2 linked regions of the Actinomadura rubteroloni genome follow. The protein of the gene in region 2 interacts with the protein of the main gene of each other region in a pairwise test. Links are inferred from orthologs where the notes say so. Each region holds a gene or a part of one and is shown on either strand. Other genes may lie near its edges.

Region 1 (14,633 bases), on a different replicon or contig from region 2:
TGTCGGCCACGGCCGCGTTGTCGGCGATGACCTGGTCCACGATCGCGCCGAGCGCCCCGTCGTCGGACACGACCTTCAGGCCGCGCGCGGCGACGACGTCGTCCGGCTCGCCCTCGCCCGCGAGGACGCCCTCGAACGCCTGCCGGGCCAGCTTGTCGTTCAGCTCGCCCGCCGCGACCATCGCCTGGACGCGCGCGACCTGCACCGGCGTGATCGGCAGCTCGGCCAGCTCCACGCCGAGCGCGGTGGCGCGCCGCGACAGCTCGTTCATCCACCACTTGCGCGCCGCGCCCGCGTCCGCGCCCGCCGCGATCGTCTCCTCGATGAGGTCGAGGGCCCCGGCGTTGACGACGTCGCGCAACTCCAGGTCCGACAGGCCCCACTCGCCCTGCACCCGGCGGCGGCGCGCGGCGGGCAGCTCGGGCAGCGCCGCGCGCAGCTCGTCCACCCACTCCCGCGACGGCGCCATCGGGACGAGGTCGGGCTCGGGGAAGTACCGGTAGTCCTGCGCCTCTTCCTTGCTGCGCCCGGACGTGGTGGTGCCGGTGTCCTCGTGGAAGTGCCGGGTCTCCTGGACGATCTTCCCGCCCGCGTCCAGCACGCCCGCCTGCCGCTCGATCTCCGACCGGACGGCCCGCTCCACCGACCGCAGCGAGTTGACGTTCTTGGTCTCGGTGCGCGTCCCCCACTCGGCGGCGCCGCGCGGCATCAGCGACACGTTGACGTCGCAGCGCAGCGAGCCCTGCTCCATCCGGACGTCGGAGACGCCGAGCGCGCGGACCAGCTCGCGCAGCTCGGTCACGTAGGCGCGGGCGACGAGCGGGGCCTTGTCGCCGGTCGCGGGGATCGGCCGGGTGACGATCTCGACGAGCGGGATCCCGGCGCGGTTGTAGTCCACCAGCGAGTAGTCGGCGCCGTGGATGCGGCCGGTGGAGCCGCCGACGTGCAGCGACTTGCCGGTGTCCTCCTCCATGTGGACGCGCTCGATCTCGACGCGGTACGTGTCGCCCTCGACCTCGACCTCCAGGTACCCGTCGACGCACAGCGGCTCGTCGTACTGGGAGATCTGGTAGTCCTTCGGCATGTCCGGATAGAAGTAGTTCTTCCGGGCGAACCGGCACCACTCCACGATGTCGCAGTTCAGCGCCAGGCCGATCTTGATGATGCCCTCGATCGCCGCGCGGTTGGTGACCGGCAGCGACCCGGGCAGCCCGAGGCACACCGGGCAGACCTGGGTGTTCGGGTCGGCGCCGAACTCCGTCCGGCAGCCGCAGAACATCTTCGACGCCGTGCCCAGCTCGATGTGGGTCTCCAGGCCGAGCACCGGCTCGTACTTGGCCAGCGCCGCGTCGTACGTCGTCACCGTGGGCGCGCTCATCGGGCAGCCTCCGCGAGGTCGGGGGCCTTGGCCAGCAGGGGGCCGCCCCAGCGGTCTTCGAGGGCCCGCTCCACGGCGGCGCCGACGCGGTACGCGCGGTCGTCGCCGAGGACGGGCGCCATGATCTGCAGGCCGACGGGCAGGCCGTCGTCGGCGAGGCCGCACGGGACGGAGATCGCCGCGTTGCCCGCCAGGTCGGACGGGATCGTCCACAGGTCGGCCAGGTACATGGCCATCGGGTCGTCGGCGCGCTCGCCGATCGGGAAGGCGGTGGACGGCGTCGTCGGCGAGACCAGGACGTCCACGCGCTCGAACGCGGCGTCGAAGTCGCGGTTGACGAGCGTCCGGACCTGCTGCGCCTTGCCGTAGTAGGCGTCGTAGTAGCCCGACGACAGCGCGTAGGTGCCGAGCATGATCCGGCGCTTGACCTCGGGGCCGAAGCCCTCCGCGCGGGTCAGCGCCATGACCTCCTCGGCGCTGCGGGAGCCGTCGTCGCCGACGCGCAGGCCGTAGCGCATCGCGTCGAAGCGGGCGAGGTTGGACGACACCTCCGACGGCGCGATGATGTAGTAGGCGGGCAGCGCGTAGGTGAAGTGCGGGCACGACACCTCGACGACCTTCGCGCCGAGCGACTCCAGCAGCGCGACGGCCTCGGTGAACCGGGCCGTGACGCCGTCGTCGCCGCCGGACCCGGCGAACTCCTTGACGACGCCGACCGTGAGGCCCGCGACGTCCGCGCGCCGCGCCGCCTCGGCCACCGGCGGGACGGGCCGGTCGATCGACGTCGAGTCGCGCGGGTCGTGGCCGCTCATCGTCTCGTGCAGCAGCGCCGCGTCCAGGACGTTGCGGGCGAACGGGCCGGGGGTGTCCAGCGACGACGCGAACGCGATCACGCCGTAGCGGGACGACCCGCCGTAGGTCGGCTTCATGCCCACGATGCCGGTGACGGCGGCGGGCTGGCGGATCGAGCCGCCCGTGTCGGTGCCCGTCGCGAGCGGCGCCTCATAAGCCGCGACCGCCGCCGACGACCCGCCGGACGAGCCGCCCGGGATCCGCGACAGGTCCCACGGGTTGCGGGTCACCCGGTAGGCGCTGTTCTCGGTGGACGAGCCCATCGCGAACTCGTCCATGTTCGTCTTGCCGATGATCACCAGGCCCGCCGCGCGCAGCCGCTCGGTGATCGTCGCGTCGTAGGGCGGGCGCCACCCCTCCAGGATCTTCGACCCGGCGGTCGTGGGCATGTCCGTGGTGGTGAAGACGTCCTTGTGGGCGATCGGGACGCCCGCGAGCGGGCCCAGTTCCTCGCCCGCCGCGCGCCGCTCGTCCACCGCGCGGGCCTGCGCGCGGACGTTCTCCGGATCGACGTGCAGGAACGCGCCGACCGCGCCGTCCACGGCCGCGATGCGGTCCAGGTGGGCGTCGGCGACCTCGGCGGCCGAGGTCTCCCCCGCCGCGATCAGCGCGCCGAGTTCGGCGGCGGTCCTGCCGACCAGTTCGTTCACGCTCACGCCTCCTCGTCCAGGATCCGCGGGACCCGGAACCGCTGCTCCTCCACGGCGGGCGCGCCCGCGAGCGCCTGCTCCGGCGCCAGCGACGGGCGGACCTCGTCGGGCCGGTAGACGTTGGTCAGCGGCAGGGCGTGCGAGGTCGGCGGGATGTCCTCCGCGGCGACCTCCTGCACCCGCGCGACCGCGGAGATGATCTGGTCGAGCTGGGCGGCGAGACGATCGAGCTCGTCGTCGCCGAGCGCCAGCCGGGACAGCCGGGCGAGGTGCGCGACCTCGGCACGGGTGATCGCGGACATGTGCGAACCGTTTCCTGGATGGAGTTTCCCCGGGCCGGAGGCATCATGGCGCGCCTCATGGCCCGAATGTGAAGTGTGCTGTTCCGTCCATCCTAGGGCGCCGGACGGCGTCGGCGCCTTCCGGTAACGGCGCGGACGCCGTTTCGAAGCCGTGCTGAGGGAACGGGTCCCCCGTACGTCTGTGGACGACGGAGGGAGGTCGCCGTGACGATCGGCGGCAGCATCGCATTGATCATCATCGGGGCGATCCTGGCCTACGCGGTGAACTACGACATCAGCGGACTCGACATCAAGGTGGTCGGCTACATCCTGATCCTCGGCGGGCTGATCGGCCTGGTCTTCGGCGTGGTCCGGATGGCTAGCGCCCGGCGGCGGGTCGTGGAGCGGCCGGTGGACGTGCGCGAGCGCCGGTACTACCAGGAGTACGAGGACGCCCCGCCGGACCGCCGGTACTGAGCGGGCGGGGCGCCGGGTCAGGCGGCGGGCTCGGGGGCCCGCTCCATCCGGCGGCGGAGCCAGTCGGTGGCGGTCGCGGCGTCCATCGGGCGGCCGAAGTGGTAGCCCTGCGCGGCGTCGCAGCCGAGTTCGCGCAGCGCGCCGGCGGTGCCGGGGTCCTCGACGCCCTCGGCGACCGAGCGCAGCCCGAGGGTGCGGACGAGGTCGATGATCGACCGGACGATCACCGCGTCGTCGGGCGACCGGGTCAGCCGCCGCACGAACGACGCGTCGATCTTGATCTCCTCGACGGGCAGCCGCCGCAGCCGCACCAGCGAGGAGTAGCCGGTGCCGAAGTCGTCCAGGCTGAGCGGGATGCCGAGCCGGGCGAGCTTGCCGACCGTCTCGGACGCGTACGCCGACTCGTTCATGAGGATCCGCTCGGTGATCTCCAGTTGGAGCGCGGCGGCGGGCAGGCCGTGCCGGGCCAGGCCGTCCTCGACGACCTCGGTGAGGCCCGCGTCGAACAGGTCGCGGCCCGAGGCGTTCACCGCGACCTGGACGGTCAGGTTCTCGCGCCACCACGCGGCGGTCTGCGCCAGCGCGGCGTTCACGACGTAGCCGGTGATCGACCGCATCAGGTACGTCTGCTCGGCGACCGACAGGAACCGCTCCGGCCCGATCAGGCCCTCGTCGGGGTGGCGCCAGCGCAGCAGGGCCTCCATGCCGACGAGCTTGCCGTCCCGCAGCGCGACCTTCGGCTGGTAGAACAGCTCCAGTTCGCCACGGTCCACGGCGCGGCGCAGGTCGCCGAGCATCCGCAGCCGGGCCGGGGAGTTGCGGTCCTGCGCGGGCGCGTAGACCTCGACGCCGCTGCGCGTCTGCTTGGCGTGGTACATCGCGACGTCCGCGCGCTTCAGCAGGGTCTCGAAGTCCTGCGCGTGGTCGGGGCACAGCGCGATGCCGACGCTGCCGTCCAGGTCGAACGTCATGCCGTCCAGCCGGACGGGCTCGCTCAGCGCGGCGCGCAGCCGGGCGGCGACCTCGCGGGCGGCGGCCTCGTCGCGGACCGACGGCAGCAGCACCGCGAACTCGTCCCCGCCGAGCCGCGCGACCAGGTCGCCGGGCCGGACGGCGTGGGTGAGGCGGTGCGCGACGAGTTGGAGCAGCCGGTCCCCGGTGAGGTGCCCGAGCGTGTCGTTGACCTCCTTGAAACGGTCCAGGTCGAGCAGGAACAGCGCCGCGCGGGCGCGCTCGCCGTCGCGGCGGCGTCCCGCGACGGCCCGGACGGCGCGCCGGTCGGCGGTGCGGACGTGCGCCAGGGCCTCTTCGGTCCGCAGCGTGAGCAGCTTGCGGTTCGGCAGGCCGGTGAGGCCGTCGTGCAGCGCCTGGTGCTCGCGCCGCACCGACGCGGACGCGTTGAGGTAGACGGCGATGAACGGCAGGACGATCAGCGGCAGGAACGCGGCCGAACGGTCCATCGCGGTGACGACGAGCGGCGCCAGCCCGAGCAGCGCCAGATGCACGAGCACCTGGTAGGCCAGGTCGCCGCGCACCGCGCGCAGCAGGGAGATCCGCTCGTGCAGCGCGACGGCGCCCGCGACCAGCGCGTCGTTGCAGGCGAAGTAGGCGGCCCCGGCGAGCGCGATGGCGGCGAGGTCGTCGCCGTCGGGGACCCAGGGGTGGAGCGGGGTGCCGCCCGTCCCGAACGCCGTCAGGACGAGCTGCCCGGCGGCCAGGCTCAGCGCGTACTGGGCGACGTTGAAGCCGATGCGGTGCGGGGCGCGGCGCCAGAGCCCGCCGCACACGATCAGCGAGACCGCCCGCAGCGCGAGCGCGGCGGGCAGTCCCGCGTACAGCAGGGCGGCGAACGAGAAGGTGGTCGCGGTGCTGGCGCCGCTGTCCTCGGTCGAGCCCGGCGTGACGATCGGACGCAGTTCGCCGACCAGGACCAGGCAGGCGAGGATCCCGAACACGGGGCTCGTCGCGAGCGCGTCCCGCGCGCCGCCGCCGAGCCCGGCGAACGCCGCCGCGCACACGGCGAAGCCGAGCACGGTGACGGTCGTGAGGTAGATCCACAGCGGGGAGCCCCGGCGCGGCGGCGTGTTCCGCGTGTTGTTCGGGTCCTTCATCACCATCTCGGGGGGTTCGGGAACCTTGATGACAGGGAGGGTACGACCTGGAACCAACCTCGCGAAACCGATTGCGCACGTTCCGTTATGCCGTTTCCTGGTGATGCGCCCCGAAAAGCCCGGCCAGCGGTACGCTTGGGTAACTTTACGCTGGTAGGACCGGCCGGGGCGCGAGGCGTCATTCCTCCGGCGTGATCGCGGCGTTCGTGGCCGCTTCCGGCCCCTGGCCGAGAAGGATCCGGAACCCGGTTTCGTCCAGGACGGGCACTCCGAGCTTGACCGCCTTGTCATATTTCGACCCCGGACTGTCGCCGACGACGACGAATCCGGTCTTCTTCGAGACCGAGCCGGTGACCTTGCCGCCGCGGTCCTGGACGGCCTCGGTCGCCGAGTCGCGGCTGAACTCCTCCAGCGACCCGGTGATCACCACGCTGACGCCCTCCAGCGGGCGCGGCCCGGCCGAGCCCTCGTCGGCCATCCGCACGCCCGCCTCGGCCCACTTGCGGACGATCTCCTGGTGCCAGTCCACCTCGAACCACCGCTTGATGGACGCCGCGATCGTCGGGCCGACGCCCTCGACCGTCGCCAGTTCCTCCTCGGTGGCGGCGCGGATCGCGTCCATCGACCGCAGCGAACGGGCCAGGTCCTGCGCGGCGCGCGGCCCGACGTGCCGGATCGACAGCGCGACGAGCACCCGCCACAGCGGCTGCTGCTTGGCCTTCTCCAACTCCTCGAAGAGCTTCTCGACCGTCTTCTTCGGCTCGCCCTCCTTGGTGGCGAAGAACGTGACGATCTTCTGGTCGCCGGTCTTGTCGTCGATGCGGGGCAGGCCCGTCCGCTGCTCCCGGACGACGGACCGGATCGGGAGCAGGTCGTCGACCGTCAGATGGAACAGGTCGCCCTCGTTGCGGACCGGCGGCTCGGCCGGCTCCAGCGGCTGCGTCAGCGCGGTCGCCGCGACGTACCCGAGCGCCTCGATGTCCAGGGCGTTGCGGCTGGCGACGAAGAACAGCCGCTCGCGGAGCTGCGCCGGGCAGTACTGCGCGTTCGGGCAGCGGATGTCGACGTCGCCCTCTTTCTGGTAGGCGAGCGTCGTGTCGCACTCGGGGCACGTCTCGGGCATGGCGAACTCGCGTTCGGAGCCGTCCCGCAGGTCCGCGACGGGCGCGACGATCTCGGGGATCACGTCGCCCGCCTTGCGCAGCACGACGGTGTCGCCGATGCGGACGCCCTTGCGCTTCACCTCGCTGCCGTTGTGCAGCGTCGCGTACGCGACCACCGACCCGGCGACCTTGATCGGCTCCATCACGCCGTAGGGGGTGACCCGCCCGGTGCGGCCGACCCCGACCTTGATGTCGAGCAGCCTGGTGTTGACCTCGTCCGGCGGGAACTTCCACGCGATCGCCCAGCGCGGGGCGCGCGAGGTGGACCCGAGGCGCCGCTGGAGCGGGAACTGGTCCACCTTCACGACGACGCCGTCGATCTCGTAGGACGGTTCGTGCCGGTTCTCGCCGTAATGGGCGATGTACTCGCGGACGGCGTCCAGATCCGGCAGCACCTTGTACCGGTCGCTGACCGGCAGGCCCCAGCCGCGCATCATCTCGTACGCCTCGGCCTGGCTGTCGGGGTGGTCGCCGCCCTCCCACCGGCCGAACCCGTGGACCAGCATCTCCAGCGGGCGCTGCGCCGTGACGCGCGGGTCCTTCTGCCGCAGCGACCCCGCCGCCGCGTTGCGCGGGTTGGCGAACGGCGGCTGGCCCGCCTCGACCTGCAACTCGTTGACCTGCTGGAACCCCTCGACGGGCAGGAAGACCTCGCCGCGCACCTCCAGCAGCTCCGGCCAGCCCTCCCCGGTCAGCCGGTCGGGGATCGCGTCGATCGTGCGGACGTTGTTCGTGACGTCCTCGCCGGTGCGCCCGTCGCCGCGCGTCACGCCGCGCACGAGCCGTCCGTTCTCGTAGACCAGGGCGATGGCCAGCCCGTCGATCTTCAGCTCGCACAGGTACGCCGCGACCTCGCCGACCTCCTTCAGGACGCGCTCGTCCCAGGAGAGCAGTTCGTCGGCGTTGCGCGCGTTGGCCAGGCTCTGCATCCGCTCCAGGTGCTCGACCGCCGCGAACTCGGTGACGAACGGCGCGCCCACCCGCTGCGTCGGCGAGTCCGGCGTGACGAGTTCGGGATGCGCGGCCTCCAGCGCCTGGATCTCCCGCATCAGGTCGTCGTACTCGGCGTCGCTCAGCGTCGGCCGGTCGAGGACGTAGTAGCGGTAGTTGGCCTCGTCGATCCGCTCGGTCAGCTCGGCGTGCCGCGCCGCAGCGCCGTCGGGATGTCCATCGCTCAAGGTCATGGCCCTATTCTCCCCGGACCCACTGACAATTCTCGACTGCGCCGGGCCGGGCTCAGTCGGCCGCCTCGTGCAGCATCCGGGCGGTGTCGCGGCAGCGTTTCAGGGCCGTCCGGACGTACCGGGGCGACGCGCCCGCCATCCCGCACGCCGGAGTGATCACGACCTGCTCGGCCAGCCGGGCGGGCGCGAAGCCGAGCCGCCGCCACAGTTCGCGGACGGGCCGCGCGGTCGCCGCGAGCGGCGGCAGCGCCGTGTCCGTCGCGGGGACGGCGCCGAGGAACAGCCCGACGCCCGCGTCGATCGCCTCGCCGACCGGGTCGTCGTCGCGCTCGGGGATCAGCGCGAGGTCGATCGAGAGCGCGTCGAACCCGGCCCCGCGCAGCAGCCCGTACGGGACGCGCCGGGCGCAGCAGTGCGCGATCGTGAACACGTCGCCCGCCTGCTCGCGCACCGCGCGCAACGCCTCCTGCGCGACGGGCGCCTCCACCGGCCGCAGCCGGGACAGGCCGCTCGCGGTCGGGACCGTCCCGGCGAGGACGGCCGGCAGCGACGGCTCGTCGATCTGGAGCAGCACGGTCGCGCCGGGCAGGCGGCGCCGCACGTCGGCGACGTGCCGGGCGACGCCCTCGGCCAGCGACGCGGTGAGGTCCCGGACGGCGCCGGGGTCCTTCAGCGCGCGGTCGCCGGTGCGCAGCTCGATCGCGGCGGCCAGCGTCCACGGCCCGCACACCTGGATCTTGAACGGGCCGTCGTGCGCGCCCGCGGTCTCCTCCAGGACGTCGAGGTCGCGGTGCAGGTGGTCGAGGGAGCGGCGCGTGTCGCGTCCCGGCCGGTCCCCGAACCGCCAGCCGGACGGCTCGACCCGCACCGCGAGGTCCACCAGCAGCCCGGCCGTGCGGCCGATCAGGTCCGCGCCGACCCCGCGTCCCGGCAGTTCCGGCAGATGCGGCAGTTCGGGCAGCTCGCCGAGGACGACGCGCAGCGCCTCGGCGCCGTCCTCGCCCGGATACGAACCGACGCCGGTGGCCGTCCCGGGCCCCCACGGAAAAGTCGTCACGGGCGCAGAGTAGTGGTGATCGTCGCCGAGCCGAGGACGCGGTCGCCGTCGTAGAGCGCGGCCGTCTGGCCGGGGGCGACGCCGCGCGCGGGGGCGGCGAGCAGCAGCCGCAGGCCGTCGGCGGCGGGCTCGACCGTGCACGGGTGGACCTCGCCGTGCGCGCGGAGCTGGACGGCGCACCCGAACGGCCCGGCGGGCGCGGGCGCGAGCCACACCGGCGGGCCGGTCGTGATCTCGGTGACGTCCAGGGCCTCGCGCGGGCCGACCGTGACCGTGTTCGTCGCCGGGGAGATGTCCAGGACGTAGCGCGGCCTGCCGTCGGGCGCGGGCGTCCCGATGCGCAGGCCGCGCCGCTGCCCGATCGTGTAGGCGTAGGCGCCGTCGTGGTCGCCGACGCGGGTGCCGCCGGCGTCCACGATCGGGCCGGGCGCGGTCCCGAGCCGCTCGGCGAGGAAGCCGCGCGTGTCGCCGTCGGCGATGAAGCAGACGTCGTGGCTGTCGGGCTTGGCCGCGACCTGGATGCCGCGCCGGTCGGCCTCGCGCCGGATCTCGGCCTTGGTCGTGTCGCCGAGCGGGAACAGCGCGTGCCTGAGCTGCTCGGGCGTGCAGACGGCGAGGACGTAGGACTGGTCCTTGCCGGGATCGACGCCGCGGCGCAGGACCGTCCCGTCCGAGCGGGCGTAGTGCCCGGTGCAGACGGCGTCGAACCCGAGCGCGAGCGCCCGGTCCAGCAGCGCCGCGAACTTGATCTTCTCGTTGCAGCGCAGGCACGGGTTGGGGGTGCGGCCCGCCGCGTACTCGCTGACGAAGTCCTCGACGACGTCGCGGTGGAAGCGCTCGGCGAGGTCCCAGACGTAGAACGGGATGCCGATGGCGTCGGCGGCGCGGCGCGCGTCCCTGGCGTCCTCCAGGGTGCAGCACCCGCGCGCTCCGGAGCGGTAGGACTGGGGATTGCTGGACAGGGCCATGTGGACGCCGGTGACGTCGTGCCCCGCCTCGGCGGCGCGGGCGGCCGCCACCGCGGAGTCGACGCCGCCGGACATGGCGGCCAGTACGCGCAGAGTCATAGCCCCTCCAGGGTAGGCGGTGACCTTGGTGACGCGGCCACGGAATAACGCGCGGCCCGCGTACGATGTGACGCGCCATGGGAATCTTTCGCCGCCCCCGCGACATGTCCGCCGCCGCCCCCGCGGCCATCAGCGAGTTCTGGGAGTGGTGGGCGCAGGCCCGCCCGTCCATCGAGTCCGCGCTGGAGCGGCAGCAGGACGACGACGACGTCGACGGCCTCCCGACCGAGCTGGTCGAGGAACTGTCGCACCGCGTCGGGCGGATCCACCCCGACCTGGAGTGGGAGATCGGCGGGTCGGACGGGCGCGGCCCCGCGCTGACCGTCACCGGCGGCGGCGACCCGGCGCTGCGCGGGCTGGCCGAGCGCTGGCACCGGGCCGTTCCCCGGTCGGCGGGCGCGCACTGGCGGTACTACCCCGCGCGCCAGCCCGACCCGGAGATGCTGGCGCAGCGGCTCGTCCTCGGCGACCACGAGTTCGACCTGGAGTACGCGCGGTTCGGGATGCGCGCCGACCAGGCCCGCGCCCGCGTGGACATCACCGCCTACCACCCCGACTTCCTCTTCGTGTCGGAGGAGCAGCGGCTCCAGGTGGCGCGGCACCTGCTGGACTGGGCGCTCGGCGAGGACGACGCGGCCCGCTGGATCGGCCGCGTCACCACCGCCGAGGAGGCGCCGATCGACGCGCTGCCGCCCGCGCTGCTCGCGGCGGTCGTGGAGCAGGTCGCCGAGCCGTTCGCCGACCAGGCGTGGCTGACCGGCGAGGGCCGGACGCCGCGCGGGCACCCGTCCCGGGTCATGGTCCGGTTCCCGCTGCACCGGCAGGACCATCCGCTGTGCGACCTGCACGTGACGGTGACCGTCCCCTACCGGCACGCCAACCCCGACCGGCTGCCGGTGGAGCCGTCGTCGGGCGCGCTGCGCAAGTTCGAGAAGCGGTTCGGGTCGCTCGGCGACCAGGCGGTGCTCGCGGCGATCGAGACGGGCGACGGCCTGCGCGTCTTCCACCTGTACGCCGATCCGGGGTCGTCGGCGCTGGCCGAGCTGGACCAGGTCGCGGCGGGCTGGGACGAGGGCAAGGCCAAGGTCGCGTCCGCGCCGGACCCGGCGTGGAGCGCCCTGGCCCCCTACCGTCCCTGACCGCTCAGCGCGCGGCCTCGACCTTGCGCCAGCGCGCCTCGCACAGCGAGTAGGCGCCGAACACGACGAGGCCGAGCGCGACGGCGACGAGCAGCCACGGCCCGGCGGGCGTGCCGGCGAACTCGCGGAGGGTGCCGTCCAGGCCGCGCGCCTGGTTCGGGTCGAAGGCGATCGCCGCGCGGGCCAGGAAGACGCCGACGCCGCCGAAGACCAGGCCGCGCGCGCTGCGTCCGACGATCCCGAGCGTCTTGACGACCGGCGCGGCGGTGGGGCCCATCGGGCGGAGCTTCTTCAGGAACGTCCGCCGGACGGCCCCGACGATGTTCCCGATGCCCCAGGCCACGAAGCCGAGCCCGACGGCGAGGACGAGCCACCGTCCGCCCGGGTGCTCCATCGCCCGCGCCGTGTAGGAGTGGGACTGCTGGTCGCTGGACTGCCCGCCCTGCCCGAGGACGAACCCGAGCATCCCGGCGAACGCGGCGGTGTAGAAGACGCCCCGGCCGAAGGACGCGAGCCGTTTCACGGGCTTGCGGCCGTCGGCCTGCGGCTGCCCGTAGGCGGCCTCGGAGAACCGCCACAGGGCGAGACCGAGGAAGCCGAGCGTCAGCGCCCACAGCACGACCGTCCCGCCCGGCTTCTCGCCGACGAGTTGGAGCGCGCCCTTCTTGTCCGCCTGCTCGCCGCCGTCGCCGAGGCCGATCTGCACGGCCAGCCAGCCGATGAGCAGGTAGATGGCGCCGCGCGCCGCCAGCCCTGCGCGCGACAGCCGGTGGAACCAGGGATGCCCGGCGGCCCGGCGGAACCCGTCCCCGGCCGCCGTCGTGACCTGCTGCGTCGACGTCATCAGTCGTTCTCCTCCCACGTCGGCGGCAGGGTGCCCGCCTGGCGGGGCGGCAAACGCCCGGTCAGGTGAGGCCGGCGCGGCGGGCCCGCTCCACGACGGGCGCGATGGCGGCGGCGAGCGCGGCGACGTCGGCCTCGGTGGAGGTGTGCCCGAGCGTGAACCGCAGCGAGCCGCGCGCCCGCGCCGGGTCGGCGCCCATCGCCAGCAGGACGTGGCTCGGCTGCGCGACGCCCGCCGAGCACGCCGAGCCGGTGGAGCAGGCGATGCCGCGCGCGTCCAGGAGCATGAGCAGCGCGTCGCCCTCGCAGCCGGGGAAGGAGAAGTGGGCGTTGCCGGGCAGCCGGTCGGCGGGGTGGCCGTTGAGGACGGCGTCGGGCACGGCCGCGCGGACGGCGCCGATCAGCGCGTCCCGCAGCACCGCCAGGCGCGCGGCCTCGGCGTCCCGGCGGGCGACGGACTCCTGGACGGCGGCGGCGAACCCGGCGATGGCGGGCGTGTTGAGCGTCCCGGACCGGACGTCGCGCTCCTGCCCGCCGCCGTGCAGGACGGGCACCGGATCGGCGTCCAGGCGGGGGCCGGGCTTGGCGAGCAGCAGCGCGCCGACGCCGAGCGGGCCGCCGAGCTTGTGGCCGCTCAGCGTGAGCGCGGCGGCGCCGGACGCCCCGAACGCGACGGGCAGGTGCGGCGCGGCCTGGACGGCGTCGGTGTGGAACGGCACCCCGTGCTCGGCGGCGACGGCGGCCAGTTCGGCGACGGGCTGGACGGTCCCGACCTCGCTGTTGGCCCACATGACGGTGGCGAGGGCGACGTCGGTCCCGTCGCCGAGCGCGTCCCGCAGGGTCTCGGGGGCGATCCGGCCGTGCTCGTCGCAGGGCAGCCACTCCACGACGGCCCCCTCGTGCTCGGCGAGCCACTGGACGGCGTCCAGCACCGCGTGGTGCTCGACGGCGCCCGCGAGGATCCGGCGGCGGCGCGGGTCGGCGGCCCGCCGCGACCAGTAGATCCCCTTGACGGCCAGGTTGTCGGCCTCGGTGCCACCGGAGGTGAACACGACCTCGCTCGGCCGGGCGTCGAACGCCTCGGCGACGATCTCGCGGGCCTCCTCGACGGCGCGCCGGGCACGGCGGCCCGCCGCGTGCAGCGACGACGCGTTGCCGAGGCCGCTCAGCTCGGCGGTCATCGCGGCGACGGCCGCCGGGAGCATCGGGGTCGTCGCGGCATGGTCGAGGTAGGTCACCACAGCACCAACAGTAGCCGCGCGGCGGCGGTTCCCTTCCGCCGGGAATGACCGTGGGGCCGGGCGTGTTGGCGACTGTACCGTCCGGTCGGTACAGTGGAGTCCGCCATGAGGAAGAACGCCCTGCTCGATGCCGCCGAGTCCCTGCTGTCCGAGCAGGGGACCCAGGCGCTCACGCTCGCCGCCGTCGCCGACCGCGCGGGCGTCAGCAAGGGCGGGCTCCTCTACCACTTCCCCACCAAGGAAGCGCTGGTCCAGGCACTGGTCGGCCGCGTCATCGAGGATTTCGACGACCTCATCGGGTCGTACATCGACGACACTCCGGGGGCGTACACGCGCGCCTACGTCCGGGCGACGTTCGAGATCCTCACCGGCGAGGCCCGCGCGTACCGGCGCTGGTCGGCGATCATGGCGGCGGCGACGGACCCCGAGCTGGCCGCGCCGCTGAACGCCGCGATGCGCCGCTGGCACGGGCATCCCGACCCGTCCGATCCGGATCCGGCGGCGTCGGCGATCGTGCGGCTGGCGGCCGAGGGGCTGTGGGAAGTGGTCAGCCACGCCCCGGGCCTCTACGACGACGAGCAGCTCGCCGCGCTGGAGCGCCGGATGCTCGCGCTGCTGGACCGCTGACCTTCCGTCCTTGAACTCGCCCGGCCTCGGGTAGGCCGGGCGTCCGCACGTCTCCGGGCGAGTCCCGGCCGATCAGAGAAAGAGGTGAGCCATGCTGCGCCGTGCCCGCGCTGGAACGTTCCTGACCTTCCTGCTGGCCGGGCTGCTCTGCGGGGTCTGGACGGCCCGGATGCCCGCGCTGGCGGCGAAGTTCCACGCGGACGAGGGCGCCGTCGGCGTCGTCGTCCTCGTCTGGGGGCTCGGGGCGCTGGCCGCCATGCAGGGCTTGCGCGCGGTCCTCGCGCGCTTCGGCAGCCGCGCCGTCCTGCGGGTGTCGCTGCCGCTGACCGCGCTGTCCTACCTCGGCGTCGCGTTCGCGCCGGACTACGCGGCGCTGCTCGTCGCCGTCGGCGTGTTCGGGATGGCGTTCGGGGTCACCGACGTCTCGATGAACGCGCAGGGCAGCGTCGTGGAGCAGGCCTACGGCCGGTCGGTGATGAGCGGCATGCACGCCGGCTGGTGCGTCGGCGCGATGAGCGGCGGCCTGCTCGGCGTCGCGACCGCCGCCGCCGGGCTCGGGTTCA
Region 2 (14,842 bases):
GCGATGTCCCAGAGCGTGTCGCGCTCGCCCACGACGACCGTCGCGGTGCGGGCGGCGTCCCGGACGGGCCGGGGCCGCGGGCTCGGCGGCGTCCCGGCGTGCAGCGCGCCGGCGACGGGCCACAGCACGGCCAGCGCGACCCCCGCCGCGAGGACGCCGACGACGATCCGTCCGCGCCGCGTCAGCCGCAGCCCCGGCCGCCCCTCCGGCCGGCTCACGGCCCGCGCCTCGGCCCGGCGCACGACGCGGGGCGCCACGAACGCCGGGACGTCCGCCAGCGGTTCGCCGCGCCCGCCGATGATCAGTCGCAGATGCCCCCGGCGGCGCGGGAACCCCCGCCGCGCGCCGTCCTCGGGAGCACCGCGCTCCTCGTGCCCGGCGACGAGGCCGCCGCCGCACACCGCCACCTGTCCCCGCTGGAGCGAATCACCCATCTCTGCCCCTCCGCGACCGGTCCGCACCCGACGTTTCGAATGCATTTTCGATCGAACGTGTGTACGATGTTCTATCGCACGGCAGTGGGGGAAGGCGAGCATCTTCTTCGAACAATTGTTTGATCATCGGTCGTGGAGGCGGTAGCGTTCCCTGGACGAGGAGTGACGGATCCGACCGCCTGGAGGCGACGAGCGATGAGCAAGGCCCGGGAGCTGCCCGACGGTTCCGGCGAGGGAAGCGGGCTGACCCAGCGGCAGCGCATGGTCCTCGAGGTCATCCGCGACTCGGTCCAGCGGCGCGGCTACCCGCCGTCGATGCGCGAGATCGGGGAGGCCGTCGGCCTGACGAGCACCTCCAGCGTGTCCCACCAGCTCCGCACCCTCCAGCGCAAGGGCTACCTGCGGCGCGACCCGAACCGTCCGCGCGCGGTCGAGGTGCGGGTGCCGGGCGCGACGCCGGTGCGCACCGCCGAGGACGTCGACGGCGCCGAGCCGGCCGGGACGCGGCCCGCGCCCGCGTACGTGCCGCTCGTCGGCCGGATCGCGGCGGGCGGCCCGATCCTCGCCGAGGAGGCCGTCGAGGACGTCTTCACGCTGCCCAAGCAGCTCGTCGGCGAGGGCACGCACTTCCTGCTCAAGGTCACCGGCGACTCGATGATCGACGCGGCCATCGCCGACGGCGACTGGGTGGTCGTCCGGCAGCAGCCGGTCGCGGAGCAGGGCGACATCGTCGCCGCGATGATCGACGGCGAGGCCACCGTGAAGACGCTGAAGCACAGGGACGGCCATATCTGGTTGATGCCGCAGAACCCGGCGTATGACCCGATTCCGGGTGACGAAGCGTCGGTTCTGGGACGTGTGGTCGCGGTTCTCCGCAAGATGTGACGGGAGAATCCTGACATACCACGGCGTTCCCGTCCGGCGGACCGAAATCTTTCCCGCATTGACAAACCGTCCAGTGCGACGGCCCCGAACGGCCCCGTGATTCCGTCCCCGAGCACGGACACGCGAAAGCCCCGCCCGGACGTCCCGGACGGGGCTTTCGCGCGTGCTCAGCGGCGCGGCACGATGTTCACGATCTTGGGCGCGCGGACGATCACCTTGGCGATCTCCGCTCCGGCCAGGGCCTCCACGACCCGCTCGGACGCCAGCGCGAGCGCCTCCAGCTCGCCCGCGTCGATGCCGGGCGCCACGTCCAGCCGGTCCCGGACCTTGCCCGCGACCTGCACGACGCACGTCACCGACTCCTGGACGAGCAGCGCCGGGTCCACCGCGGGCCAGCCGGCCGTCACGACGGGCGCGGTGCGGCCCAGCCGCTCCCACGCCTCCTCGGCCGTGTAGGGCGCGAACAGCGACAGCAGGACGGCGACGGTCTCGGCGGCCTCGCGGACGGCCGGGTCGGCGGCGCCGGGCCCGGAGTCGATCGCGCGCCGGGCGGCCGAGACCAGCTCCATCAGCCGGGCGATCGCGACGTTGAACCGGGTGGCCTCGACCAGCCCGGTGACCTCCTCGATCGTCCGGTGCGTGACGCGGCGCAGCTCGCGGTCCCCGGCGGCGGGGTCGGCGCCGGGCGCGGACGCGACCTCGGACGCGACGCGGTGCACGCGCGACAGGAACTTCGCCATGCCCTGCGGGGACACGTCGGCCCAGTCGATGTCGTCCTCGGGCGGGCCGGCGAACAGCATCGCCAGCCGGACGACGTCCACGCCGTACTCGCCGATCTGCTCGCCCAGGTCGACGCCGTTGCCCAGCGACTTGGACATCGCCTTGCCGCCGTTGACGACCTGCCCCTGGTTGAGCAACTGCTTGAACGGCTCGGTGAAGTCCACCAGGCCCATGTCGTACAGGACCTTGGTGAAGAACCGGCTGTACAGCAGGTGCAGGATCGCGTGCTCGACGCCGCCGGTGTAGCGGTCGACGGGCATCCAGCGGCGGACGGCCTCGACGTCGAACGGCCCGTCGGTGTAGTCCGGCGAGCAGTACCGGAAGTAGTACCAGGACGAGTCCACGAAGGTGTCCATCGTGTCGGAGTCGCGCTTGGCGGCGCCCCCGCACTTCGGGCAGTCGACGTTGACCCACTGCTCGGCGGCGGCCAGCGGGGACGTCCCCTTGGGCGCCAGGTCCGAGCCGCGCAGGTCGTCGGGCAGCCGCACGGGCAGCTCGTCCTCGGGGACGGGCACCTCGCCGCACGCCGGGCAGTGCACGATCGGGATCGGGCAGCCCCAGAACCGCTGCCGCGAGACCAGCCAGTCGCGCAGCCGGAAGTTGACGGCGGCGCGTCCGGTGCCGCGCTCGGCCAGCAGCTCGACCGTCCGGGCGATGGCGTCGGCCTTGCCCAGGCCGTCCACCGGCCCGGAGTTGACCAGCGTGCCCTCGCCGGGCGTGGCGACGCCGGTCGCCGCGGGGTCGGGCGCGCCGGTGTCCACGACGACGCGGACCGGCAGCCCGAACTTCAGCGCGAAGTCCAGGTCGCGCTGGTCGTGCGCGGGCACCGCCATGATCGCGCCGTGCCCGTACTCGGCCAGGACGTAGTCCGACGCCCACACCGGGATCCGCTCGCCGTTCACCGGGTTCACCGCGTACCGGCCGAGGAACACGCCGGTCTTCTCGCGCTCGGTGGACAGCCGCTCGATCTCGCTCTCGCGCGACACCTCCTCGCGGTAGGCCTCGAACGCGGCGCGCTGCTCGGGCGCGACGACCTGCTCGGCCAGCGGCGCGTCGGCCGCGACGACCATGAACGTCGCGCCGTGCAGCGTGTCCGGACGCGTCGTGTAGACGGTGACGGGCTCGGCGCGGCCCTCGATGACGAAGTCCACGTCCGCGCCGGTGGAGCGGCCGATCCAGTTGCGCTGCATCAGCAGGACGCGCTCGGGCCAGCCGCCTTCGAGCTGGTCCATGTCGTCCAGCAGCCGGTCGGCGTAGTCGGTGATCTTGAAGTACCACTGGGTCAGGACGCGCCGCTCCACCAGCGCGCCGCAGCGCTCGCAGTGGCCGCCGACGACCTGCTCGTTGGCCAGGACGGTCTGGTCGTTGGGGCACCAGTTGACCTGCCCGCCCTTGCGGTAGGCCAGCCCGCGCTCGTAGAAGCGCAGGAACAGCCACTGCGTCCAACGGTAGTACTCGGGGTCGGAGGTGTGCAGGCGCCGCGTCCAGTCGAAGGACGGGGCGTAGCGCCGGAACGACTCGGCCTGGGTCTCGATGTTGGCGTACGTCCACTCGGCGGGGTGGGAGTCGCGCTTGATCGCGGCGTTCTCGGCGGGCAGGCCGAAGGAGTCCCAGCCGATGGGGTGCAGGACGTTGTACCCGCGCTGCGTCCAGTAGCGGGCGGACACGTCCCCGATCGCGAACGCCTCGGCATGGCCCATGTGCAGGTCACCGGACGGGTAGGGGAACATGTCCAGGGCATAGCGGCGCTCGCGCGGGTCGTCCGGGCCGCCCGCCCGGTGGGGCGCGAGCCGCGCCCAGCGGTCCCGCCACTTGTCCTGGACGGCCCGCGGGTCGTACCCGTCGGCCGCCTGGTCGTTGCGCGAGGTCTCGTCGCTGCTCACGTCGCTGCTCCACTGGTTCCGGTCGTTGAGGGGCCTGCACGGACATGCCCTGACATGAAAGAACCCCTCGCACAGGAGGGGTCGCCGCGCTCGCCGGGTAGGGCTCAGCGCGGCGGTCGAAGAAGGAGGGCCGTGGTCCGCATACAACAAGACTAGCGCAGGGGCAAGGCCGTCGCGCGGTCGATAACGGCCACCGAACCGACCGGATGGTCACAACCTTGATGTCAAGCAAGCACCACATATGGCGTCGGCCGCAACTTATGTATCAGGATGAGCACTACGGTTCGTACACTCGCCAGTAGTAACCGCCTGGTGACACCACCCGGTACGAGGAGTGCCATGCTCAATCTCTCCGTCCTTCTCGAAGACGCGGCCCGCGAGACGCCCGACCGGGACGCGGTCGTCCTCGGCGACACACGGCTTTCGTACGCGCTGCTGGACACGGTCGCGAACCAGGTGGCGAACCTGCTGGCGGCGCGCGGCCTGCGGCCCGGCGACAAGATCGCCCTGGCGTCGCCCAACGTGCCGTACTTCCCGATGGTGTACTTCGGGGCGCTCAAGGCCGGGGTGGTGGTCGTGCCGCTGAACGTCCTGCTGAAGCCGCGCGAGATCGCCTACCACCTCGCCGACTCCGAGGCGAAGGCGTTCTTCTGCTTCGAGGGGACGCCGCAGCTCCCGCTCGGCGAGGCCGGGTTCGCCGGCTTCCAGGAGACCGACGCCTGCGAGCACTTCTTCCTGATGCCCGCCGACCCGACCGCGACCGCGTCCCCGATCGAGGGCGCCGAGCCGTTCCTCGCCGCGATCGGCGGGCAGCCCGGGACGTTCGAGGCCGTCCAGACCGACGCCAACGACACCGCCGTCGTCCTCTACACGAGCGGCACCACCGGGCAGCCCAAGGGCGCCGAGCTGACGCACGGCAACCTGCTGATGAACGCGATCGTCTCCGACAGCCTGTTCGAGAAGACGCTGCACGACACGCTGCTCGTCGCGCTGCCGCTTTTCCACATCTTCGGGCAGACCTGCATGATGAACGTCGGCCTGTTCCGGCGCGGGACGCTCGTCCTGCTGCCCCGGTTCGACGCCAAGCAGGCCGTCGCGCTGATGGTGAAGGAGAAGGTGAACGTCTTCGCGGGCGTCCCGACGATGTACTGGGCGCTGCTGACCGACGACACCTCCCCCGAGGACGTGGCGACGATCCGCGACAACCTGCGCGTCGCGTCGTCGGGCGGGTCGGCGCTGCCGATGGAGGTCCTCAAGGGGATCAAGGCCAAGTTCGACGTGAGCATCCTGGAGGGCTACGGGCTGTCGGAGACGTCCCCGGTCGCGTCCTTCAACCGGCCCGACCGCGAGCAGCGGCCCGGCTCGATCGGCCTGCCGATCTGGGGCGTGGAGATGAAGCTCATCGACGACGAGTGGAAGACGATCGAGGGCGAGGGCCCCGGCGAGATCGCCATCCGCGGCCACAACATCATGAAGGGCTACTACAACCGTCCCGAGGCCACCGCGGGCGCGATCCGCGACGGCTGGTTCCGCACCGGCGACGTCGCCCGCCGCGACGAGGACGGCTACTACTACATCATCGACCGCTCGAAGGACATGATCATCCGGGGCGGCTTCAACGTGTACCCGCGCGAGCTGGAGGAGGTCCTGATGACGCATCCGGACGTCTCCCTCGCCGCGGTCGTCGGCGTCCCGCACGAGTCGCACGGCGAGGAGATCAAGGCGTACGTGATCCGCACGCCCGGCGCGACCGTCACCGAGGACGAGCTGATCGCCTGGGGCAAGGAGCAGTTCGCCAACTACAAGTACCCGCGCATCGTGGAGTTCCGCGACGAGCTGCCGATGACCGCCACCGGCAAGATCCTCAAGCGCGCGCTGCGCTGATCCGCCGCGGTCCGGGGACGACGGCGCGGTCCCCGGGCCGCTCAGCCGGTGTACGGCAGCCGCTTGATGCCGTTGACGAAGGCCGACTCCAGCCGGTCCGGCGCGCCCGTGGCGCGGACGTCCGGCAGGCGCCCGAACAGCTCGCGGAACAGCACGGAGACCTCGCGGCGGGCCAGGTGCGCGCCGAGGCAGAAGTGTGGGCCGGGACCGCCGAAGCCGACATGCCCGGACGTGTCGCGCAGGATGTCGAACCGCTCGGGCTCGGGGAAGACCGACTCGTCCCGGTTCGCCGACCAGTAGTAGAGCACCAGCTTGTCGCCCGCGGCGACGTCGTGGCCGTTCAGCGTCGTGTCGCGGGTCGCGGTGCGGCGCATCCAGATCACCGGCGAGACGTACCGGACGATCTCCTCCACGGCCCCGCCGATCCGTCCCTCGAAGTCCGCCAGCAGCAGTTCCCGCTGCTCGGGATGTTGGGTGAACAGGTCCAGGCCGTGCGCGATGGCGTTGCGCGTCGTCTCGTTGCCCGCCACGACGAGCAGGATGAAGAACGAGCCCAGCTCCTGGTCGGTCAGCGACTCGCCGTCGATGTTGGCGTTGACCAGCGCGGACGTCAGGTCGTCGGCGGGCTCGGCGCGGCGGCGCGCCGCCAGGTCCTCCACGATGGCCTTGAGCGTCTGCGCCGCGTCCAGCAGCGCCACCACGATCCGGTCGGGCTCGCCGAGCGGGATGAACTCCGCGTCGTTGCCCGCCAGGATCGTGTTGGACGCCGCCAGCACCGCCGCGTGGTGCTCGGCGCCGATGCCCATGAGGTCGCAGACGATCGTCAGCGGGAGGCGGGCCGCGACGTCCGCCACGAAGTCGCCGGTGCCCTCGCCCGCCGCGACGCCGGCCACGAGCCGTGCGGCGACCTCGCGGACCTGCTCGTCGAAGCGCCGCACCATGCGCGGCGAGAACGCGCGCGACACGATCCGGCGGATCTTGGCGTGCCGGGGGTCGTCCATGCTGATCATCGAGCCGAAGTACTCGTGCATGTCGCCCGGCATGTCCGGAATGCTGATCGCGCCCCGGCCCGAGCAGAAGTCCTGCGGCCGGCGCGACGCCTCGACCACGTCCGCGTGCCGCGTCACCGCGTAATAACCCGGGCCGCGCGGGACGACGAAGACCTCGGGCTCCTCGAACCGGGGCAGCCGGGGCTCGCCGCGCAGCGCCGCGAACGCCGCGTGCCGGTGCTCGTGCGGCGCCCGCCAGAACGCCCAGTCGGTCAGGTTCACGTCCGCGGCCCGCAGCTCGTCCATGATCGTGAACGTACCCCGGGACGCGGCGGCCGTCAGCCCCCACAGCGGGCGCGGGGGGCGTGCCCCCGCGCCCGCCGCCGCGTCAGACCCCCCAGTCGGGACGCAGCGGCATCCGCGCCCCGCCCTCGTCGTCCACCTTCACGCCGAGCGTCTGGTGCAACTGGATCCAGTTCTGCTCGAACCCGAGGACGCACCCGGCCATGTAGACCCGCCACACCCGCGCGGTGCCCTCGCCCACCTCGGCGACGGCCTCGTCCCAGTGGTCGTCCAGGTTCCGGCACCAGCCGAGGAGCGTCCGCGCGTAGTGCTCGCGCAGGTTCTCCTGGTGCCGGATCTCGAAGCCCGCGTCGTTCATCTGCTGCTGGATGAACCCCGGGCCCTCCAGCTCGCCGTCGGGGAACACGTACCGGTTGATGAAACCGCTCTGCTTCATCGACGGCGCGAGGTTGTCCGGACGGGTGATGGTGTGGTTCAGCATCCGGCCGTACGGCTTCAGCTTCCCGTACAGGAACGAGAAGTACGACGGCAGATTCGCCTTGCCGATGTGCTCGGTCAGGCCGATCGAGCTGACGGCGTCGAACCCGGACTCGGCAACGTCCCGGTAGTCCATGTGCCGCACTTCGGCCAGCTCCGACAGGCCCCGGTCGGCGATGGCCTTCTGCGCCCACTCCGCCTGCTGCTTGGACAGCGTCACGCCGAGTGCCTTGACGCCGTACTCCTTGGCGGCGTGCATCACCATGCCGCCCCAGCCGCAGCCCACGTCCAGCAGCCTCATCCCCGGCTTCAGGCCGAGCTTCTTGGCCACCAGGTCGTGCTTGTGGAACTGCGCCTCCTCCAGCGTGGAGTTCTCCTCCGGGAAACAGGCGCACGTGTACGCCATCGAAGGACCGAGAACCCACTCATAGAAAGTGTTGGAAACGTCGTAGTGGTGGGAGATCGCCTGCGCGTCCCGCCGCTTGGAATGCCGCAACCACGCCGGGACCCGGCTGAACGGCGCCTCCTGCGGCGGTGGCGGGAGCCGGCGCGACACCGCGCCGCGCAGCAACGGGTCCCCGAGGACGCCCCCGACGATCCGCAGCTTCTCGCGCGGCGTCACGTCGCCGAGCACCTTCTGCATCGTCGACAGGGCCGTGTACATGTCGCCGCTCACGTCGACCATGCCGCTCACGTACGCGCGGGCGAGCCCGAGCGCGCCCGGCGAGTGCACGAGATACGACACCGCGTACGGGGAGCGCACGTCGAACCGGATGTCCGCGCCCGGATGCCCCGAGCGCGACCCGTCGTAGGCCGCGAACTCCACTGGCGCCGCAGGCCCGGCCAGGCGCTCGAAGACCTTGGCCAGCGTCATCTTTCTTCCTCCTGTCTCCACGCCCCGCCGAGGCGACGGGATCGCGCCGGCCCGCGCGGGACCGGCCCCTCCCCAGGCGCGGAACGCCTCAGCGCCCGCGCACGCACTTGTCGTAGAGGTCCAGCAGCCGCTTCCCGGGGTCGTAACCCGCTTTCAGCCGCTGGTAGGTCTCCCCGTCGTAGTGCCGCCAGAACTCGTCCCGGCTGTAAAAAGCGGTCGAGTAGAGCGATTTGTGCCCGTCGAGGGCCGCTACCTCACGCTCGATGAGCCGGTTGTGGTATTCGGGGATCTGGCCGGGGGGCAGCCGCACCGTCCCCCAGAAACCGGCGTTGACGTACGTCCGGCCCGGCTCCAGCGGGTACAGCGGCCAATTCTCGCGGGCGCGCAGCGGGCACAGCCAGATCGGCGCCATCCCGACCTTGGCGTGGAAGAAGTCCAGGAACTCCGGCAGCCGTCCGACCGGCACCTCGATGTCCTGGATGACGTCCTCGCGGGGACGCAGCCCGCGCCACCGCTCGATCCGCGCGATGACCTGGTAGCGGCGGTCGTAGGCGACGAGCTTGCGGTAGACGTCCGAGCGCTTGGCCCGGTCCGGCCAGACGCGGCGGACGAGCGGGTTCTGCACCCCGAACGCGCCCGAGCACCAGAACCAGTCGGTGTCCCAGCGCCAGATGTAGTCGCGGACGGTCAGGAAGTCCACCGAGCGCTGCTGGATCGAGCGGTAGTAGATGTTCTGGCCGGTGTAGTCGGACGTGTAGGGCGCTTCGTCGGTGAAGAAACCGAGGGTGAGGTACTGCTCGTCGGCGCTGAAGACCGTGCCGTCCAAAAAGTCGACGGTCTCGCCCTCGTGGACGCCGCTCGCGACGAGTTCGTCCATCGCGCGGCTCAGCGCGTCGGCGTCGGCGAACCGCAGGTGCCGCAGCTTGACGTACGGCTTCACCGGCACCAGGTCGATCTTCAGGCGGAGGCTGTAGCCGAGCGTGCCGTAGGAGTTCGGGAAACCGTAGAAGAGGTCGCTGTGCTCGTTGTCGCGCGTGGCGACGACGACCTGCCCGTCGCCGGTGAGGATCTCCAGCTCCCGGACGCCCTCGTGCGGCAGGCCCAACCGGAACGACGTCGACTCGATGCCGAGGCCGGTGACCGCGCCGCCGAGCGTGATCGTCTTGAGCTGCGGGACGACGGTCGGCATGAGGCCGTGCGGCAGCGTCGCGTCGACCAGGTCCTCATAGGTCGTCATGCCCTGCACCTGCGCGGTGCGCGTGTCGGGGTCGACGCTCAGCACGCGGTCGAAACCGGAGACGTCCAGGCCCGGGGCGTCGGACGGGTCGCGCCACCGGAACAGGTTCGAGGTCCGCTTCGCCAGCCGGATCGGCTGCCCCTCCGGGATCGCCGCGTACGAGCGGCGCAACGCCTCGACCGCCTGTTCGTGATCACCGTTGACCAGCAGGTCCGTCATCTCACCCTCCCCGTGACAGTAAACCGGTCATCCCATGTATCGTCCACATAATTGGGCGAGAGGGTGCTCACACACCCCAGGGAGTACCGGCCGTCCGACTATCTCACGAGGCGCAGGATCCAGGGCGTCCGGAAACCCTTCCCGGTGAGCGCGACGACGGCCGCGACCGCCGCGACGGCCCAGGTCAGAGCGTAGAGCACGCCCCCGATCCCGAACGTCACCACCGTGACCAACAGCAGAGTCAACTGGAAGTTGACGGCCTCGACGGCGTGCCGCCGCACATACGCGGAGCGCTTGCCGCTCGTCAGCATCAGCACGAGCGGACCGACGAAGAGCGTCGGAACACCGAGCGCGTGCGACAACGCGGCGAGCACCCGGTCCTCCCCGCTCAGCTCACCCGTCCGCGTCCCGTCCTCCCGGCCCGACGCGAGGTCGACGAGCACGGTGTCGAGTTCGCCGCGCGTCTTGGCCGTCATCGCCAGGTGAGTACGGAGATCGAACTCGTCGTGATCGAGACGCCCCTCGGCATAGGCGTCCTGAAGACGCCCGACGACAGCGTCCCGCTCGGCATCGGACACACGAAGCCGGCCGACGTCCTCGACGCCGCCGAACTGATTCCCGTCCATGCCCTCATGGTGCGCTCCCCGCACGCCCACCACCATCGGGGACGTCCCTGACCCAACCCTGACCCGCCCTCCCCCCAAGGTCCCGCCCCACACCCACCCACGCCACCACACGCACGCCACAACACGCACACCGTCACACACGGCCGCAGTTCTCCCCGAACACGCACGGCATCGCGCGGCAACGCACGCGGCGGACGGCAACGGACGCGGCGGACGCGGCGGACGCGGCGGACGCGGCGGACGCGGCGGACGCGGCGGACGCACGCATTATGGACGTCCACGCACGCGGCGGACGCACGCGTTATGGACGCGCACGCCTGCGGTAGCAGACCATCCCAAGCCGACGCAGGCGATTGTCGACGCGCGGTCGCACGCGAGGCGAGCGACATCGTCGCCGACCAGGGAGCGCTCTAAGCGGCCGTCGCGCTCGTGCCCGCTGGAGTCATGTGGCTGGATCGGTGCGCAGGAACTCGGGCGGCCGTTCCTCCCACTCCGGGACGTCCAGCGCGTTGAGCGCCGTGACGATGCTGCGCTCCTCGTAAGCGAAGTGCGATTCCATAATCGCCATGAGGCCGTCGAGTTCGCCGCGCACGCGCTGCGCCTGCCGGGGGTCAGCGGCGCGGGGATCTATGCCGGCGACGAGCTCTCGAAGACGGCGCAGGATGTCGGAGACCAGCCGATGGTCCTCGCGCAGCTTGTCCAGTACGGGCGCCAGGTCGGGATGCCGCTCGGCAAGTGCGACGAAAGCCCCGCCGTCCTCCCCGGTGTGATGGCGTTCCAGCGCGGTGCAGAAGGTCAGGCAGTGCGCCCGCAGTTCTTCCGGCGCCGGGCCGCCATCAAGCCGGGCGTCAACGCCCTCGCTCAGACGGGCGAGTTCCGCGCGGAGCCAGTCGTGAACCTCGATCAGTTGGTCGCCGAACGCCGCCAAGCGCGCGGACTGGGTGTCGGGAGTCTCCATTGACGACCCATCGTGGATCCGAGCGCCTCCACGGTCAAGACGCATGCGCCCGGCCCGCCACCCGGCACCTTCACGCCTCCAGAAGAAGATCGCCGATCCCCGCGCGGCGGGCTGCCACGCGCGGCGGGGTGTCCCGTGCGGCGGGGTGTCCCGTGCGGCGAAGTGCCGCGCACAGTGGGGTGCCGCCTGCGGCGGGGTGCCGCCTGCCGTGAGGCGCCGCGTGCCGTCAGGCGCCGCGTGCCGTCAGGCGCCGCGTGCCGTCAGGCGCCCCCGCGCGGCGGGGTGTCGCGTGTGGCGGGGTGTCGCGTGTGGCGGGGTGTCGCGTGTGGCGGCGTGCCCCGTGCGGCGGGCTGCCCCGTGCGGCGGGGTGTCCCGTGCGGCGGCGTGCCCCGTGCGGTGAGGTGCCCCGCGCGGCGGCGTGCCACGCACAGTGGGGTGCCACGCACCGTGGGGTGCCGCGTGCGGTCGGGTGCTCCGTTGGGTGAGGCGCTCCGTGCGGCGGCGTGGCCCGCGCGGTGGGACGTCGTTACCCGCGCCGGGTGCCGCGTGCGGCGGGGTTGGGCGGGGTGGGTCAGTGTTTGCGCATGGTGTAGCGGTGGCCGGGCTTGAGGTGCGTGCCGAGTAGTTCGGGGACGGTCGCGAAGACGTACCCCTTGGCCTTCAGCGCGCGGATGATCGCCGGGACGGCCGCGACCGTCGTCGGGTGGATGTCGTGCATGAGGACGATGTAGCCGGGCTTCGTGCCGCGCACGACGCGCCGCGTCACGATGCCGCTGTTGCGGTCCTTCCAGTCGAGCGGGTCGACCGCCCAGAGGATCTGCGCGAGGCCCAGCTCGCGGGTGACGGCGGCGACCGTCCGGTCGGTCGAACCGTAGGGCGGACGCATCAGCACCGGCGTGACACCGGCGGCGCGGCGGACGGCGCGCTGGGTGCGCAGCAGTTCGGAGCGGACGGTGGCCGCCGAGGCCCGGCCGAGGTCGGCATGGCTCCAACTGTGGTTGCCGACGACGTGGCCGTCCGCGATCTCGCGGCGGATCACGGCCGGTTGGGCGGCGGCGTTGCGTCCGACGACGAAGAACGTCGCGCGGACGCCGCGCTCGGCGAGCATGCGCAGCAGCGTGCCCGTCTTCGGGCCCGGTCCGTCGTCGAACGTGAGCGCGACGCATTTCTGTTTCGCGCAGTCGATGTGCCGGGGCGCGCCCGTCCCGGCCGTCACCGGGTCCTCCGTCGGCGGCTCCTCGGTCGGCGGCAGGGTGCCCGCCGGTGCGGGCGTTCCAGGACCGCCCGCCGTACCCGGCCGGACGGGTGCGCTGCCGAGTCCCGGTCGTCCGGGATTCGCCCCGCGCCGTCCGGGAGCGACGGCCGGACGTTCGACCGACTTCCCCGATCCCCGCACATTCCCGGGACCGGCCTGCGGTGCGGGCACCGCGGAAAAGGAACGGTCCGCCGCGGCCGGAACACTCCCGAAACTGCTCGACCACCCGCAGAGGACCGCCGCCGCGGTGACCACCGCGGCGAAGCGCACGCGACTCGCCATCTGTCCCCCTTCTACCGGCCCCGATGCCGGTCATCCTAGAACCGCGCGCCCCGAAAAGGCGGCCGGTGGGAACCCGCGCGTCCCCAAGACCGTTTATGGTCATAGTCCGCTCATCGACCCGGAAAAGGATTCCGGGCACCGCGAACGGGGGACGCCGATGAGGATCCGCGACCGTTTCGGGCTCCGCAAGAACCGGGGGCCGCGACAGAACACACTCGACCGCGAGGCGACCGACGCCGACGTCGAGGCCCTGATCGCCTTCGCCCGCTCCCGCCGGGGCGTGGAGTTCTTCGTGGAGCCGGAGACCTTCGCCACCGACACGACGGCGGTCGCCGTGGCCCACGACGGCGAATGGACCCGCCGCCGCGTCGGCTCACCCCGCGTGATCGCCAAGGTGGCCCGCAACCTGAGCCTCCCCATCTACGACGTCCAGATCGTCGGCTACCCGCCCCGGATGCGCGCCTACAACGAACGCAACTGCGACCGCCGCCTGGACCCCGGCACCCCCGGCGAAGCCGTCGCCTCCTAACTCTTCTCTTCGCCCACAGGACAGTCTGGGCGTGGTCGGCGCAGGTCGGGCTGTCAGAAGTGGCGGGCCAGGCGGGCCTGGGTGTCGGACGGCGGGACGCCCAGGGCGATGATCTCGCGCAGGAGCGCGGCCATCGAGTAGGACGGGGCGGCGGTCAATGCCCTGTCGAGAGCCAGGTTCGCCAGGGCTCCATTCCCTACAAGGTAGGCCGTGTAGGCGAGGAGTGACGCGGGAGCGGCCGTGTAGTGCGGCGCAATGCGGCGGGTCGTGTCGCACCAGAGGTGAAGGTGGTCGGCGGGGGCGTCGTTGGCGTGCTTCCACGCTTCGTCCCGGACGGGCAGGGACGTCAGCAGAAGGCCAAGCCAGGCTGTGTCGTCGTCGGTCGGCGGGGTTCGGTCCGTGCGGAAGCGTTCGAGCAGGCAGGTGACGAAGGGGATCCCTTCGGCCGTCAGCAGGGTCGGGGTCGATGGCGGGCCGGTGGCGGACGGACCCCTTGCCAAGGCGGCCAGGCGGTCTTCGGCGCGACGGGTGGCGGCGCGCATCGCGGCGGCGGCCTGGCCGGTCACGGGAGCGATCGTCCGGGCCAGGTCGGCGCGGTCGGCCAGGGCGACGTGGCCCGCGTAGACCGCCTCGGCCGTGACGCGGGCGGCGCGGGTGTCGATCGGACGGCCCGACGGCGGGCAGCACGTCTCGTCGGGGCAGCCGAGGCGCCACCAGCGGTCGCCCAGGACGCGCAGGATGTCGATCACCTTGACGCCGTGGCGGTCGAGGGCGGCGGCGAGCGCGTGCGCCGCGTCGTCCGTCCGGTCCGGGGGACCGTAGCCGAGGACGATCGCCTGCTCGAAGCCGTTGCGGGCCAGGACGGGCGCGGTCTGCTCGTCCACGTCGGGCAGGTCCTGCCGGACGGCGCACGCGGTGCGCGGGCCGCCGAACGCCAGACAGACGAGGCTGTCGGCGGGGTGGAAGCCCAGCAGATAGGGCACGGCGGCGATGGCGTCCCGAGGGTCGCCGATCTTCAGAGGCTCGTTCATGCGTCGAGCCTCGCCGCCGGGAGAGGCGAAGCGAAAGCCCCGTCGCAACTTGTGGAAAACCCAGGAGTCAGGACGAGTCGCGAGAAAGGACGGGAGGGTCCGCTGACCAGGGAAAATCAATCCACCGATCCGTGCGCCGCCACACGTACTCGCACTTCACTGCGGAGCGGGGCTTCTCGTATACGACCGCGCACCG

Evidence for each region.
Region 1: the proteins of leuS (region 2) and ligA interact in binary tests that used the Escherichia coli proteins (3 or more experiments, as listed by UniProt). The link is inferred for Actinomadura rubteroloni from one-to-one orthologs.

Annotation. Positions count from the first base shown.
Region 1 is NZ_MTBP01000002.1:1,042,250-1,056,882, forward strand. Bases 5,513-8,446 are described here. They hold ligA (NAD-dependent DNA ligase LigA), read right to left. Parts: upstream 8,097-8,446; coding sequence 5,928-8,096; downstream 5,513-5,927. Other genes in these bases: BTM25_RS16355 (putative bifunctional diguanylate cyclase/phosphodiesterase), read right to left, coding at 5,513-5,755; BTM25_RS16365 (methionine synthase), read right to left, coding at 8,149-8,446. In the rest of the region: Asp-tRNA(Asn)/Glu-tRNA(Gln) amidotransferase subunit GatB, read right to left, coding at 1-1,378; Asp-tRNA(Asn)/Glu-tRNA(Gln) amidotransferase subunit GatA, read right to left, coding at 1,375-2,886; Asp-tRNA(Asn)/Glu-tRNA(Gln) amidotransferase subunit GatC, read right to left, coding at 2,883-3,182; BTM25_RS16350 (DUF6458 family protein), read left to right, coding at 3,387-3,638; more of BTM25_RS16355, read right to left, coding at 3,656-5,512; more of BTM25_RS16365, read right to left, coding at 8,447-9,153; tRNA 2-thiouridine(34) synthase MnmA, read right to left, coding at 9,150-10,220; BTM25_RS16375 (DUF695 domain-containing protein), read left to right, coding at 10,298-11,359; BTM25_RS16380 (DUF1206 domain-containing protein), read right to left, coding at 11,364-12,203; BTM25_RS16385 (cysteine desulfurase family protein), read right to left, coding at 12,265-13,440; BTM25_RS16390 (TetR/AcrR family transcriptional regulator), read left to right, coding at 13,549-14,070; BTM25_RS16395 (MFS transporter), read left to right, coding at 14,162-14,633. UniProt on the Escherichia coli protein: DNA ligase that catalyzes the formation of phosphodiester linkages between 5'-phosphoryl and 3'-hydroxyl groups in double-stranded DNA using NAD as a coenzyme and as the energy source for the reaction.
Region 2 is NZ_MTBP01000004.1:13,617-28,458, reverse strand. What follows is about bases 1,235-4,377. They hold leuS (leucine--tRNA ligase), read right to left. Parts: upstream 3,983-4,377; coding sequence 1,487-3,982; downstream 1,235-1,486. Other genes in these bases: BTM25_RS24370 (long-chain-fatty-acid--CoA ligase), read left to right, coding at 4,322-4,377; lexA (transcriptional repressor LexA), read left to right, coding at 1,235-1,319. Outside these bases: BTM25_RS24385 (LysM peptidoglycan-binding domain-containing protein), read right to left, coding at 1-434; more of lexA, read left to right, coding at 630-1,234; more of BTM25_RS24370, read left to right, coding at 4,378-5,866; BTM25_RS24365 (cytochrome P450), read right to left, coding at 5,908-7,161; BTM25_RS24360 (class I SAM-dependent methyltransferase), read right to left, coding at 7,244-8,509; BTM25_RS24355 (FAD-binding oxidoreductase), read right to left, coding at 8,598-9,965; BTM25_RS24350 (DUF4870 domain-containing protein), read right to left, coding at 10,064-10,441; BTM25_RS24345 (hemerythrin domain-containing protein), read right to left, coding at 11,034-11,549; BTM25_RS24340 (polysaccharide deacetylase family protein), read right to left, coding at 12,121-12,765; BTM25_RS24335 (hypothetical protein), read left to right, coding at 13,244-13,615; BTM25_RS24330 (DUF4192 domain-containing protein), read right to left, coding at 13,669-14,646; BTM25_RS24325 (phosphoribosyltransferase), read right to left, coding at 14,714-14,842.